2 regions of the Limosilactobacillus pulli genome follow, and region 2 is predicted to be linked to the other one. Evidence: predicted binding sites of a transcription regulator. Region 2 holds the regulator's gene; the other holds the start of a gene.
What was found. Region 2 encodes CtsR, which represses protease genes until heat stress. Its sites were predicted from a motif close to TTGGTCAAAAAAGGTCAAANA; they were not measured.
Positions count from the first base shown of each region.

Region 1: the regulator CtsR is predicted to act here: its motif matches at 1,380-1,400, upstream of clpP (ATP-dependent Clp endopeptidase proteolytic subunit ClpP).

Region 1 covers NZ_CANCWQ010000011.1:36,749-43,869, reverse strand. Annotated here, with positions in the region: gene gap (type I glyceraldehyde-3-phosphate dehydrogenase) at 1-123, opposite strand, end outside; tRNA gene QOS03_RS05005 (tRNA-Arg) at 433-504, shown strand; gene QOS03_RS05000 (hypothetical protein) at 639-770, opposite strand; gene QOS03_RS04995 (hypothetical protein) at 1,173-1,298, shown strand; gene clpP (ATP-dependent Clp endopeptidase proteolytic subunit ClpP) at 1,469-2,062, shown strand; gene whiA (DNA-binding protein WhiA) at 2,254-3,192, opposite strand; gene QOS03_RS04980 (gluconeogenesis factor YvcK family protein) at 3,211-4,200, opposite strand; gene rapZ (RNase adapter RapZ) at 4,213-5,082, opposite strand; gene aroD (type I 3-dehydroquinate dehydratase) at 5,378-6,130, opposite strand; gene QOS03_RS04965 (shikimate dehydrogenase) at 6,131-7,036, opposite strand.
Region 2 covers NZ_CANCWQ010000004.1:15,013-22,133, forward strand. Annotated here, with positions in the region: gene QOS03_RS02055 (amidohydrolase) at 1-1,529, opposite strand, end outside; gene adhP (alcohol dehydrogenase AdhP) at 1,909-2,931, shown strand; gene QOS03_RS02065 (CtsR family transcriptional regulator) at 3,096-3,563, shown strand; gene QOS03_RS02070 (ATP-dependent Clp protease ATP-binding subunit) at 3,585-6,083, shown strand; gene QOS03_RS02075 (TetR/AcrR family transcriptional regulator) at 6,269-6,877, shown strand; gene rpoB (DNA-directed RNA polymerase subunit beta) at 7,104-7,121, shown strand, end outside.

The sequences.
Region 1 (7,121 bases), on a different contig from region 2:
TGAAGGAGTAGTCAAATCGTTGATTGCAACAACTTCAATGTCCTTGGAGCCCAGTTCGTGGATCCGACGGAAAGCCAAACGACCAATACGGCCAAAGCCATTAATACCAATTTTTACAGTCATACTGCAATTTCCTCCTTTAGGAAAATAATTCAATGTTCTTGTTTAGTTTACCACAACTTTTCATCCAAAATTGCCAAATTTAAGGAAAAAATTGGCAATTTTGTCTGCTAGCTAAACAATCACACTAACCTACGTTGTTTATGATACTCAAAACCGACTAACTTGTCCATGGAAATGTATTTAGTTTTCATCAAATTGGATCCATCCAATATTTTTGTAAAAATATTCATTTTCCTCTTGCATTTTGGTGCTGCAAAGGATATTATAATAAACGTTCGCGTTATTTATGCGAACTCATCTAAACAAGATGCGCCCTTAGTGTAATGGATCGCACGTGAGATTCCGGTTCTCGAGATCCGGGTTCGACTCCCGGGGGGCGCATTTAGGTACATCAAAGCACTGGTCAGGCTGATCAGTGCTTTTATTATACTTAAATGATCTTAATTAAAAATCAGCATAAAAAAGACCTCATCACAGTCAGCCTGGATGAGGTCTTTTTTAAATGGAAAAGCAAATTACTTTTCTTCAGCTGGCTTTTGCTTAGCCCACTTACGAATAGCTTCGATTTTCTTTTCCTTCTTAGCCCGCGTGTAACGGTCTGCGACTGGGCGACGGCCTTGTACGCCGTATGGATGTGCTTTACGCATAGCAATATGCCTCCTTTATATCTAACGTAAATAATCAACATTCCAATTATAAGGGTCAAGGTATCAAAAATCAACAACTATTATTACAACCAAGCTGTCATCAATAAAATTCAAAAAAATTTTTTGATTATCTGACTGATTTTGGGCATCTTGCTCATTTTTTAATTTCTAAGCTGGAAAGCCAGTCTGCGTTGACCTTTGGAAACGTTAGCACTATTTTCACAATAAAAAATTGATAAACGTTTTCCGCCAATTTGACCTATACCAATTTAGGCATAAAAACCAAAAATAGCTTAAAATAGGCACTTGTCAATAATACCAATTGGGTGTATAGTCTTAGACATCACAGAGGTTAACAATTAATTCATTCACAAATCCATATTATTCGGGGAGATGAAATCTATGTTTAAAAAGAACATGCACGAATTGAACGAACTTAAGAAATTGATCGAAAATGACGATCGGGCCATGCTGGATGCCGAAATCGCCGATCAAGAACTGAGCATGATCTCAGCTGACTTGAAATAATTCTACCTATTATAAGACTAGAAAACGCTGTCATTGACGACATTTAGGTCGTACTTGGCAGCGTCTTTTTTTGTGACAAAACATTTGACCTTTTCTGACCTATCGAGTATAGTATTCACATAAGTTAGCAATCGAAGCTGACTACTGCTAATTAAGAGGGAGGCCAAAGCATGAGCTTAGTTCCAACGGTCATTGAACAGTCATCACGCGGCGAACGCGCTTATGACATTTATTCACGTCTGTTGAAGGACCGCATCATTATGCTGTCCGGTCCGATTGAAGATGACATGGCAAACTCAATCGTTGCGCAGCTGCTATTCTTGGATGCGCAAGATTCAACCAAAGATATTTACCTTTACATTAACTCACCCGGTGGTGTCGTAACCTCTGGGATGGCCATCTATGACACGATGAACTTCATCAAAGCCGATGTTCAGACCATCGTAATCGGTATGGCCGCATCAATGGCCAGCGTGCTGGTATCATCTGGTGCCAAGGGCAAGCGTTTCGGTTTGCCACACTCAACGGTTATGATTCACCAACCATCTGGTGGTGCTCAAGGTCAACAAACCGAGATTCAGATCGCAGCTGAAGAAATCTTGAAGACGCGTAAGATGATCAATGGCATTTTGGCAGAAAATTCCGGCCAGCCAATTGAGCAAATCGAACGTGATACTGAACGCGACCACTACTTAACGGCCCAGGAAGCCGTTGACTACGGTCTGCTTGACGGCATCATGGAAAACAGTGCCAAACTGAAGTAATTGTTTGACCTAAATAACTAAAGCCACGACTGTTATCAGCCGTGGCTTTTATTTGCTATTGAGGCTGGGAAAGATTAATTTTTATAGTGAAATAAAACAATCTTTAATAATAAAACGGCTGAAGATCAACGTTTTGAGTGACGCAATCTTCAGCCATTTTTCTATTTTCGGACTTTATTCTCAGTTTCTTTTTAGTTGCTCTTAGCGTGCCGTAATTCATCGGCATAGGCATTTAATTTACGCAATCGGTGGTTAACCCCTGATTTCGAGATTGGACCACCTGGCACCAAAACGCCGAGCTCTTTTAGACTGACTTCTTGATGAGCCAGACGGGTTTCGGCAATAGCGCGCAGCTTTTCTGGCAGACTGTCCAAACCAACCATTGAATCAATCAGACGGATATTTTCGATTTGGCGATTGGATGCATTGGCAACCTTATCCATATTGGCATTCTCGCAGTTGACCAGTCGATTGACGGAATTGCGCATGTCACGTACGATTCGAATATTTTCAAACTTGAGCATGCCATTGGTAGCACCGATTAACTGAAGAAACTCGGCAATCTTTTCGGCTTCTTTCAGATAGACGATGTAGCCGCTGCGGCGAGCCGTGGTTCGGGCATTCAGATGATAGCGATTGATCATCTGGGCAATCATTTCATTATGTTCTTCATATAAAGAATAAATTTCCAGATGATAGCGCGATGTCTCAGGATTATTGACTGAACCGCCCGCCAAAAACGCCCCACGCAGATACGAACGAATCATCAAATCATCCTTAAGCAATGCCATTGGAACCTTTTCTTTAATCTGAAAACCTTCCAAAATTCCCAGATCACTGAGAATCTCTTGGGCGTGATAGCGCAGGCGTACCACGTATTGATTGTTCTTTTTAAGCTTCATCTTACGCCGGACGACGATCTCACTTTCAACTTGATAAAACTGCTTTAAAAGCGAGTAGATTCTGCGAGCAATCGCCGGGCTTTCCGTTTGAACGTTTAAAACCAGATTGCGATTGGCAATTCCTAAAGCGCCATTCATCCGAATCAGCGCCATCAGTTCGGCCTTGGCATTATCCAAGTGCACCTGCAGCCCCGTCAGCTCTTTTTTTACCTCGTTGGCATATGACATGCGCGATTCCCCCTCTTGTTAATAATGGACGCCATGTAGACGATTCAGCAGTTCAGCCACCACCTTGTCGCGATCATGAAACGCCCCATTGTCTCTTAAACGCAAGAAATTACTGGAAATTACCCGACAGCTCATATCACGCAAGCCTTGAAAGTCATGCTTGACAGGCTGAGAGATCTCGTTCCATTCTTGAAAATCAATATAGTCTTTTGGCACCGGCTGAATATTTACCAAAACGGTATCAATGAAATTTTGCTTTAAGTGCGAGTTGAGCACGCGCACATGATCAGCATCTGAGAAATTGTCGGTTTCACCCTTTTGTGTCATGATGTTGCAGATATAGACAACTTCAGCTTTGGTTTCACAGACGGCCCGACCAACGTTTTCGATCATCAGGTTGGGCAAGATGCTGGTAAACAGACTCCCTGGTCCTAATACGATTTGATCGGCATCCATAATGGCATCAATAACCTGCTTGACCGCTTTTGCCTGGTGATGATTCTCATTATTGGACGGCGTGATCCAGACCCGCTGAATTCGCTTATGTGCCGCCGTAATCTCGGATTCACCACTCAATGTCGAACCGTCAGTAAACTCGGCATTTAAGGTCAGCGGCTCATCGGTAACCGGATAGATGTGTCCTTTAATCTTCATCAATGACGACAGTTCCTGCACGGCAGCGAAAATATCGCCGCCTTTCATCTCAGCCAAAGCTGAAATAATCAGATTACCAATCGCATGCCCAGCCAGGAACTGGTCAGTACTGTTGAAACGATATTGAAAAATTGACAGCTCTAGTTCCGATAATTCTGATAAGGCAACCAGTGCATTGCGAATATCACCAGGCGGTACCACATTGACATAGTCGCGCAAGATTCCTGATGAGCCGCCGTCATCGGCTACCGTCACGATTGCTGTAACGTCAACGTCTTTGTCCCTAAGACCATGTAGAATCTCAGGAAGTCCCGTCCCCCCACCGATCATGACGATTTTAGGTTTGTGGATCATTTGAATGCCTCCTTATTTTGCCTTATCGACGTCACGATGATGCAGATTGACCGTATAGCCATCCTGACGCAGATCATGATTTAACCGGTTGGCAATCGTTACTGAACGATGCTGACCGCCAGTACAGCCAATGGCAATCGTCAGGCTGCTTTTGCCTTCTTGAATATAGCCAGGTAAGGTTACCTTTAACAGGGCCTTGAGGTGTGAATAAAAATCTTGGGCCAACTGACTCTTCATCACATAGTCTTGGACTGGCTGATCGTTGCCGGTTAAATGCTTGAGCTCAGGCAGATAGAATGGGTTGGGCAAAAAACGAGCATCAATAACGATATCAGCATCTAATGGCAATCCATATTTAAAACCAAACGACATAACCTCAACAAAAAAGCTGCTGGTCTGACCATTGCCAAAGTAGTCATCAATCCGTAGCCGCAGATTGCGCGGCGTCAGGTTAGTGGTGTCAATAACAACGTCGGCTTGACTCTTCAGATCACTCAAAAGCGTCCGTTCCTTTTGAATTCCTTCTAAAACGCCACCTTGCCGTGACAGCGGGTGCGAGCGCCGCGTTTCCTTATAGCGTGATACCAGCTCAACATCACTGGCATCCAAAAACAAAACTTCAACTTTTAGATCAGTCCGATTCTTCAAGCGCTGAATGCAAGGTAGAATCTGGTCATAGAATGCTTGTGATCGCGAGTCCATTACCATCGTCATCTGGTCGAATTCAGCAGCGTTTTGGATCACGTCGGCAAATTTTTCCGCCAGATTAGGCAGCATGTTATCAATTACAAAATAGCCTAGATCCTCAAAGCTTTGAACGGCAACCGTCTTACCGGCGCCACTCATCCCAGTAATGATCACGACTTGTAGTGGTTTTGCCACGGAGCTATCACCTCAATTCAAAATACGCTTCTCATTGTATCACACCCGGGCGTGTCTTTTAATTTTAATGACTTTTCATTAAAAAAGCATGAGAGTGAGAAAAAACTCCGAAAATCAGCTTGCGACCAATTTTCGGAGTTTGTCTTCGAACCTCCGCAATGATGGCTAGGTCGGTCAAATGCTGATTTATCAGCGTTTGAACTGCCAGCCAGCTACTGCGCTGAGGCATTACTATCCATAAAATAGTTAAGAGGTTGAGTTAATTCCCAGCCTCATGCTTTTAAGATCAATTATCTTAAATTTTTAAATTATCCAGTGCCCTCCTTAATTCGGCAATGCTTAGCTGACCGGGGGCTGAGGCCTTTTCAACGGCACCAAACGTCAATGCTGAGCCAAAGACCTCACCGGCCATGCGCGTTACCTTCCCTAGATCGCCCATGGCCATGGTAATCAATGGCAAATCCAGTTGTGCATGTGCTTGAGCAGTCGCTTGCAAAAGTGTCAAAACATCATTTGAGTTTTGCGGCATAACGGCAATCTTAGCCACATCGGCACCAAGATCAGCTATCACGTGCAAGCGATAATAGATCTCTTCAGCAGCTGGCGTTCGGGCAAAATCGTGGCTGCTCATAATTACCTTAATACCATGAGTGTTTGCCAGTGCTACGATTCGCTCAATCTGAGATCTTTGATGAAACAGCTCAAGATCAATGGCATCCGTCAGCTCATTTTCAATTACAAAATGTACGATCTGAAAATACTTTGCTTCATCAAGCTTTCGACTGCCACCTTCTTCAATCGTGCGAAACGTGGTTAAAAGCGGCAGCTCAGTCAGTATTTTTCTCAATTTAAGGGCTGCTGAGCGTAGTTTTTCAAAATCCAGGACATCATCAAAAAAATCAATTCGCCATTCAACAACGTCTGGCTGCGCATTTACGATGGCTTGTGCCTGCTTTTCAATGGATGTTTGATCATCAGCAACGATTGGAACGGCAATTTTAGGTCTGCCATTGCCCAAGACGATATTTCTAAGCTTAACCTCTTTCATCTAATCTTCCTCTTTGAAAAGCAGATTGCGAATGTATTCAACCGGCATGTTCTGACCAGTCCAAAGCTTAAAAGCTGCGGCTCCTTGCTCCAGCATCATGCCCAGTCCGTTGAAGACGTGATTGACGCCTGCTTGCCGGGCCACCTTCATCAGCTTGGTCTCACGTGGGGAGTAGACCGTATCGTAGACAATCATGTCCTCATGGAACCAGCTTGGATCCTCAACCAAAGTCATATCTTCCAGTGGCTTCATACCGACACCGGTTGCATCAACATAGATATCACAATCGGCCAGCTCTTTTTTAAAGTCATCCTGATCCTCTAAACGATGCAGCGTAGCATGAGCACCGGTCTTTTCATTGATGATCTTGACGTTGCGCTCGGCATTTGGCCATTTGTCATCGGCAATGTTAAACAGCGAAAGCTCACTAACGCCATCAATTGCTGCTTGCATGGCAATCGGTGTCCCAGCACCGCCTGCTCCGGTCAGCACCATCTTTTTGCCACTAATATCCAGCCCCTCGTCTCGCAACGATTGCATAAAGCCGATTCCGTCCGTTGTGTAGCCCATCAAGACGCCATGATTGTTAACAATGGTATTGACGGCCTGACAAAGTTCAGCCGATTCATCCAGCTTGTCTAGGTATGGAATTACTTTTTGCTTGTTGGGCATTGAGATATTGGAGCCACGCATATCCAACGTTCTGATGGCATCAATAGCTTTGGGCAGCTTTTGATTATCAATCTCAAAACAAAGGTAGGCGTAGTTTAGACCCAATTTAGCAAAAGCATTGTTATGCATCGTTGGCGACATTGAGTGACGAATCGGATCCGCCATCAAGCCAATTAAAATCGTGTGTCCATTAAGTGAAATGTTTTTCCCGGTATGAATATTGTTCAGATCCATCAGCCAGACCTCCGTTTTTATTTTTAATTAAAATATAATATTCTAATCTTAATATAACGATTATGGAATTTCAATCTTAATTAAA
Region 2 (7,121 bases):
ACTTGAGTCAGCTCGTCTGCTGGTACGGTAAAGATATCCTTGTTGAGAATGACGAAATCAGCCGACTTGCCAACCTCCAGTGTTCCATTATGAGTAAAGCCGCCAATCTCAGCTGCCCATTTGGTATAACCAAGAATGGCCTGAGGGACACTGATTGCTTCTGCTTCATTAACCACGTCATCATTGGCTGCGCGGCGTGTCACAGCTGCGTAGATACTGTAAAACGGGCTGTCTGGTTCAGCCCATGGCGTACATGGCGCATCGGAACTTAACGTCGTCAGTGCATTGGAATTAAGCATCGATTTGATTCGATAGGCCTGCTTGAACTGCTCGGGAGTCAGGTAGGTACGATATGACTCGTCTTCAGCAAAGAAAAAGATTGGCTGCGTAGAAAGTCCATAGTGCATCTTAGCGTGATTGATTTGATCAAACATCTGATCGCTCAGCAACGAGGCATGTTCGATTCGAATCGAAGGCATGTCATCCAGCCATGGCTCCATATTGCAGGTTGTATCCAAAACCAGCTGAATTGCTGCATCGCCCATTGCATGAATGGCCGCCTGCAGATGATGCTTTTTGGCAAATTCAACCGCAGTTTTTAGCTTCGCCTGATTGGTCAACAAGACACCGCGCTTGCCGGATGGGTAAGGAATCGAATTATCTGCAGTCTCACCAGAGATGCTGCCATCCATAAAGATCTTGATACCGGCGACTCTTAGCTGATCGTTGCCAACTGGTTCCAGACTTTGACCTGGATCCAGCTCATCATATACATAATAAATCGAAGCGCGTGGAGTAAAACCTCGTTTAACGGCATCTTGATAAAGCTGCAGCGTGGTGTATGGCTTTAAGCGTCCCATCATCTCACCGATGGCTACAATGCCGTTTTTAAGATAGTGCGTTGAACTGTTGACCATATTTTGGACATCGCCGGCATAGCTTTGAGCCGATTTGGCACGAATCAGCAGCTGACTGGCAGCTACCTCGCGCATAAAACCATTGGGACGCCCATCGGCAAAGTGCTCAATCTTACCACCCTTGGGATCCGGCGTATCTTTATCAATGCCAGCTAGTTCCAAGGCTTTAGAATTGCCGACCGATGAGTGACAATCAGACCGATAGATGAAAATTGGCTGTTCAGTCGTAACCTGATCAAGATCATCAACGGTTGGTGAGCAGTGCTCAGCTAATTTGGTTTCATCAAATCCCCAGCCTTCGATCCAGACATCGGGTCCTTGACCAAGCTGTGGCGACTGTTTGAGTGCAGTGATCATTTCTTTGATGCTGTTGACATTGGGTGGCGTGCAGGCCGTACCATGAAGAGCATCGGCAATATATTTTGGATGGGTATGACAGTCAATTAAGCCTGGCAAAACGGTCTGCTGATGCAGATCAATGGCGTCTGGATCATCAATCTGATCAGTCTGGCCAATCCAACTGATGCGGCCGTCTTTGACTTTAAAGGCAGTAGTAAAATCAGTCTCGCTGGTACCGACAAAGATCTTGCCGTTGACAAAGGTTTGTTCCATGATTGTTTCCTCCGTATCATTTTTGGTAGCGGTAACATTATAATAATCCGCTTATTGAACTGAGACAACCAACGAAAATTAAAACTGGATATTAATGGTAATTATGTCTATAAAATCAATCGTAGCATCTTGCCGATTTATACTTTTTAACCATCTTGAAAGCCTTTGCTTATTTTTGATAAGTGTATATCTGCACAAATCAAAAATAATTTTGAAAGTGCTTTAGGTAGCTGTAAACGCCTTGATTACGCCTAAATAGCCACTTTCTAATTAAATGGTCTAGTTTAAATGTGCAAACATTCACTTTCCAAATGGAGCTGAATCTGCTAAGATAGTGGCTGTAAAGGAAATCTAATGATTGCAAAGGAGATTTTGCTCTATGAAAGCTGCTGTTATTCGTGAAAACTGTGATGGTTTCGTTGACGTCAAGGATGTAACGCTGCGTGACCTGAAGCCAGGTGAAGCACTGGTTGACATGGAATACTGTGGTCTTTGCCACACTGACCTGCACGTTGCTGCTGGTGACTTTGGCAAGAAGCCTGGTACGATCATCGGTCACGAAGGTGTTGGCCGTGTATCCAAGGTTGCTCCTGGCGTTACCAGCCTGAAAGTCGGCGACCGGGTATCCATCGCTTGGTTCTTCAAGGGCTGTGGTCACTGTGAATACTGTCTGACTGGCCGTGAAACGCTTTGCCGCAACGTTCTGAACGCCGGCTACACTGCTGATGGTGCCATGGCTGAACAATGCATCGTACCTGCTGACTATGCAGTTAAGGTACCAGAAGGCCTGGACCCAGTAGAGGCTACTTCTCTGACTTGTGCCGGTGTTACGATGTACAAGGCTCTGAAGGTTTCCGGCATCAAGCCAGGTCAATGGGTATCAATCGTTGGTGCTGGTGGTCTGGGTAACCTGGGTATCCAATTTGCTCACAACGTATTTGGTGCTCACGTTGTTGCCGTTGACGGTAACCCTGACAAGCTGGAAGCTGCCAAGAAGGAAGGCGCTGAAGTCCTGATCAACCGTCACGACGGCAATGTTGACGAACAGATCCAAGAAAAGGTTGGCGGCGTTCACGCAGCTGTTGTTACGGCCGTTACGCCAGCTGCCTTTGACCAAGCTGTTGACTCTCTGCGTCCAGATGGCAAGCTGGTTGCCGTTGCCCTGCCAAAGGGTGACATGCAATTGAACATTGCTAAGACGGTTCTGGATGGGATCGTAGTTGCCGGTTCTCTGGTTGGTACTCGTCAAGACTTGGCTGAATGTTTCCAATTCGGTGCTGAAGGCAAGGTTCACCCAATCGTTAAGACTCGCAAGCTGGAAGAAATCAACGATATGATTCAAGAACTGAAGGACAACAAAGTGGTTGGCCGGAACGTCGTTGACTTCGTTCACAACAAGTAATCGAATAATGGCTGGGATAAGCAGTTCCTGGCAATCCTAAAAATAAGGTTCACCGCTGTTTTAATAGCGGTGGACTTTTTTGATTCTTTCGCCCAGATATTTTCAAGTATATATGGTAGAATTAAGGTCAATATTAGTCAGATGAAGAACGAGGGGGCGAAACTTTGGAAGACCGCAGTATATCAGATGTTATTGAGGCATACCTCAAAGAGATTCTTGGTAACTCAGAACAGATTGAAATTCGTCGCTCGGAGGTTGCCAATCATTTTGACGTGGTACCTTCACAGATCAATTATGTAATTAAGACTCGCTTTACTCTGCAGAATGGCTATCTGGTGCAAAGCAAGCGTGGCGGTGGCGGCTATATCCGGATTGAGCGCATTAATCTACTGGATGATGTTGACGTCTTGGATATGCTGATCAATGCGATTGGTGATTCGATCAGTGAACGCGATGCCTTCGATGTCATTAGAACCTTATATGAAGAAAAAGTCGTTACACGACGCGAGGGTGATCTGATGATGGTGATGGTTGCCAAACAGACCTTGAAACTGGATAGTCGGGTTAAGGAAAATCAGCTGCGGGCTCGGGTCCTAACCTCGCTGCTGAACCGACTGCGTTTTGAAAGCTAGAGAGAAAGAGACGGTGATTTAATGGACAATAATTCATACACCCGAAGTGCACAAAACGTTTTGCAGATTGCCCAAGAACAGGCACATTACTTTAAGCATCAGGCCGTGGGGACCGAACATCTGCTGCTGGCTTTGAGTATGGTTTCCAATAGTATTGCCGGCCGTGTTTTAAGTCAATTCAACATTACCAGTGATGACATCAGAGAAGAAATTGAAAGTCTGACCGGCTATGGCACGATGCAAGAAGTTGATCGCGATACCTACCTGCCGGACTCACCCAAGCTGCGCAGTATTCTGGCACTGGCTAGCCAGATGGCACAACGACTGCAGGCTCCTCAGATTGGCACTGAGCATTTATTGCTGGCACTTTTGAGTGATGACGCAATTTTGTCGTCACGAATTTTGAACAATCTAGACGTCAACCCTAAGCAGGCGCGGCGGATTCTGTTAAGACGATTGGGAATTGCTGAAAATCAGCAGCGACGTGCGCCAAGGCGACGTCCAAGTGAAGACGATAGCAGTGATGGTGAGGTTCAGGGGACGCCAACGCTGGATAAGCTGGCGCGCGATCTTACTCAGATTGCGCGTGGTGGCGGCATGGATCCGGTAGTTGGCCGTGATCGTGAAATTAAACGAGTCATTCAGATTCTCAGTCGGCGAACCAAAAACAACCCAGTTCTGATTGGTGAGCCTGGGGTTGGTAAAACAGCGATTGTTGAAGGCCTTGCTGAACGGATCGTAGCCGGTCGGGTTCCCGAAGAGCTGGCTGATAAACGACTGATGATGCTGGATATGGGATCTTTGGTTGCCGGTACCAAGTATCGTGGTGAGTTTGAGGATCGCCTGAAAAAAATCATTAACGAGATTTACCATGATGGTCATGTGATTTTATTCATCGATGAACTGCATACCTTGGTTGGAGCTGGTGGTGCCGAAGGGGCAATTGATGCCTCAAACATCTTAAAGCCAGCCCTGGCCCGTGGTGAACTGCAGACGATCGGGGCTACGACGCTTGATGAGTATCAAAAATACATTGAATCAGACGCAGCCTTAGAACGACGTTTTGCTACGGTTCAAGTCGAAGAGCCGACTGCAGAAGATGCATTAAAGATTCTAAAAGGTCTGCGGCCAAAATATGAGGAGCATCATCATGTCAAAGTTGACGATGAGGCACTTGAAGCAGCCGTTAAACTGTCGACGCGCTATCTGACGAGTCGTTTTCTACCGGACAAGGCCATTGATTTAATGGACGAGGCGGCAGCCATGGTCCGGATTGAGGCTGAAGAAAAGACGTCGCCCCTGGCAGGTGAGCAAGCCAAGCTGCGTCAGTTGGGTGAAGAAAAAGAACAGGCCATCGAGCAGCAAAACTTTGATCGAGCGGCTCAACTCAGGCAGGCCGAATTAACCATCAAGGCCCGGTTGGCTGAGGAAGAAAAGCGACGTCAAGAGCAGGCTGACCAATATCAGCTGCATGTTGGCGCCGAAGACATCGCTAAGGTAGTTGCGGAATGGACGGGTGTGCCATTGACGCAACTGCAGAAATCAGAAAGCGACCGTTTGATCAATCTGGAACACGTGCTGCATCAGCGCGTGATTGGTCAAGACGAGGCCGTTTCTGCGATTGCACGCTCAATTCGACGGGCACGCAGCGGGCTTAAGGATCCCAACCGTCCCATTGGTTCATTTATGTTCCTTGGTCCTACTGGTGTCGGCAAGACTGAATTGGCTAAGGCATTGGCAGAAGCGATGTTTGGTTCGGAAAACAACATGATTCGCGTTGACATGTCTGAATATATGGAAAAATACAGCGTCAGTCGTTTGATTGGCGCAGCACCTGGCTATGTCGGCTATGATGAGGGTGGCCAGTTGACAGAAAAGGTTCGTCAGCATCCATACAGTGTCGTATTGCTTGATGAGGCCGAAAAAGCTCATCCAGACGTATTCAATCTGTTGCTGCAGGTTTTAGATGACGGCTATCTGACGGATTCTAAAGGGCGGCGCGTAGATTTCCGCAATACGATTTTGATTATGACTTCCAACCTGGGGGCAACACAGCTGCAAGACGAAAAGCAGGTTGGCTTTGGTGCTTCGGATATGGCTCATGATTATCAGGCAATGTCGTCTGCCATCAAACAGCAGTTGAAGCTGCATTTTAGACCCGAATTCTTGAACCGAATCGATGAAACGGTAATCTTCCATTCATTGAATGAAAAAGAACTGCACCAGATTGTCAAGCTTTTGGCCGGTAAGGTCACGAAACGGATTGCTGAACGTGATATTAAGCTGCGCTTTACGCCGGGGGCAATTGACGTGATTGCCAAAGCTGGCTATGATCCCGAATACGGAGCACGTCCATTGCGGCGCGCCTTGCAAAATCTGGTTGAAGATCCGCTTAGTGAGGCTCTGCTGGCCGGCTCGGTTCAAGGCGGCGATGAGGTTGTGATTGGATCGCATCAAGGCAAGATTACCCTTAAGGATAAGCGCGGGGATGCCAAACCGGAATTGATTGCGTTGCCTTAAAAAACGTTGTTCTCGATAAATAACCTGATAGACAAATCTTAAAAGTCATTAAATCACCATTTACCAAAATGGGATTTGGTGACTTTTATTTTAGCGAATTGGTAACCCAAACTTGCAAGAACTGGCTTTTCGTGTGAGAATTACTTTGACTAATATGGGAAACCAATAAGGGAGAATTTATTGAAATGAAACGTGCAGAACAACTGGCAAAAACGCGCCAGGCAATCTTAAAAACCGCTACGACTCTGTTTTTGCAAAAGGGCTTTTCTGGCGCTTCAACCAGAGATATTGCCAAACAGATTGGGATTACGCAACCAGCCTTATACCATCACTTTAATAATAAAGAAGTGCTGTACCTGGCCGTTTTAACCAACCTTTGCGGCAAGGTGCGCCAAGACATCAATAAGGTAATGCGTAAGCAACAGATCGCTCCAGAAGAACGACTATATGGCATCACCGAAGTTTTGAAAAAGCATCACCCACTCAACGTCTATGATCAGTATCAAGAAGCCAAAAGAGAGATTTCCGAAAGTGCTCAGCGCAAATTAGACATGCTGTTTATGATGGACTACATTGAACCGATTGCTGATTTCTTCAAACTGCCAGAAGTCAATCTGCGGCCAGAATTGTTGCCAAGAGAAGCTGCTGAGCTGTTCTTGGCTGATCTGGCACCGATTTTTGATTCGTTCCGGCCAATTGGCGGCCATGCTATTTCCGAAGAGCAGCGTACCAAACTGATTTTGGACTGCATTTTACGCGGCTTGACGGTTGCTGAACCAGCCAGTGAAAAATAAGAACTAAATATTGACATTGGATAAGCAAACGCGTATGATGACCAGTGTATGTAATTGCGAGTTCATTTGAGTTCCGTGATCTCTTGTCCATGGGATTCTTTATAAAAACCAAAGACAGCTGCCAGCTGTTTTTGGATTTTTTTTGCCCAAAAGCAGGAATTTTGACTAATTGTAATCAAAATGTAATATTACAAATTCAACTGAACTTGCCCAACAAATTTGAGAGGTGAATAGTTTGGCCGGA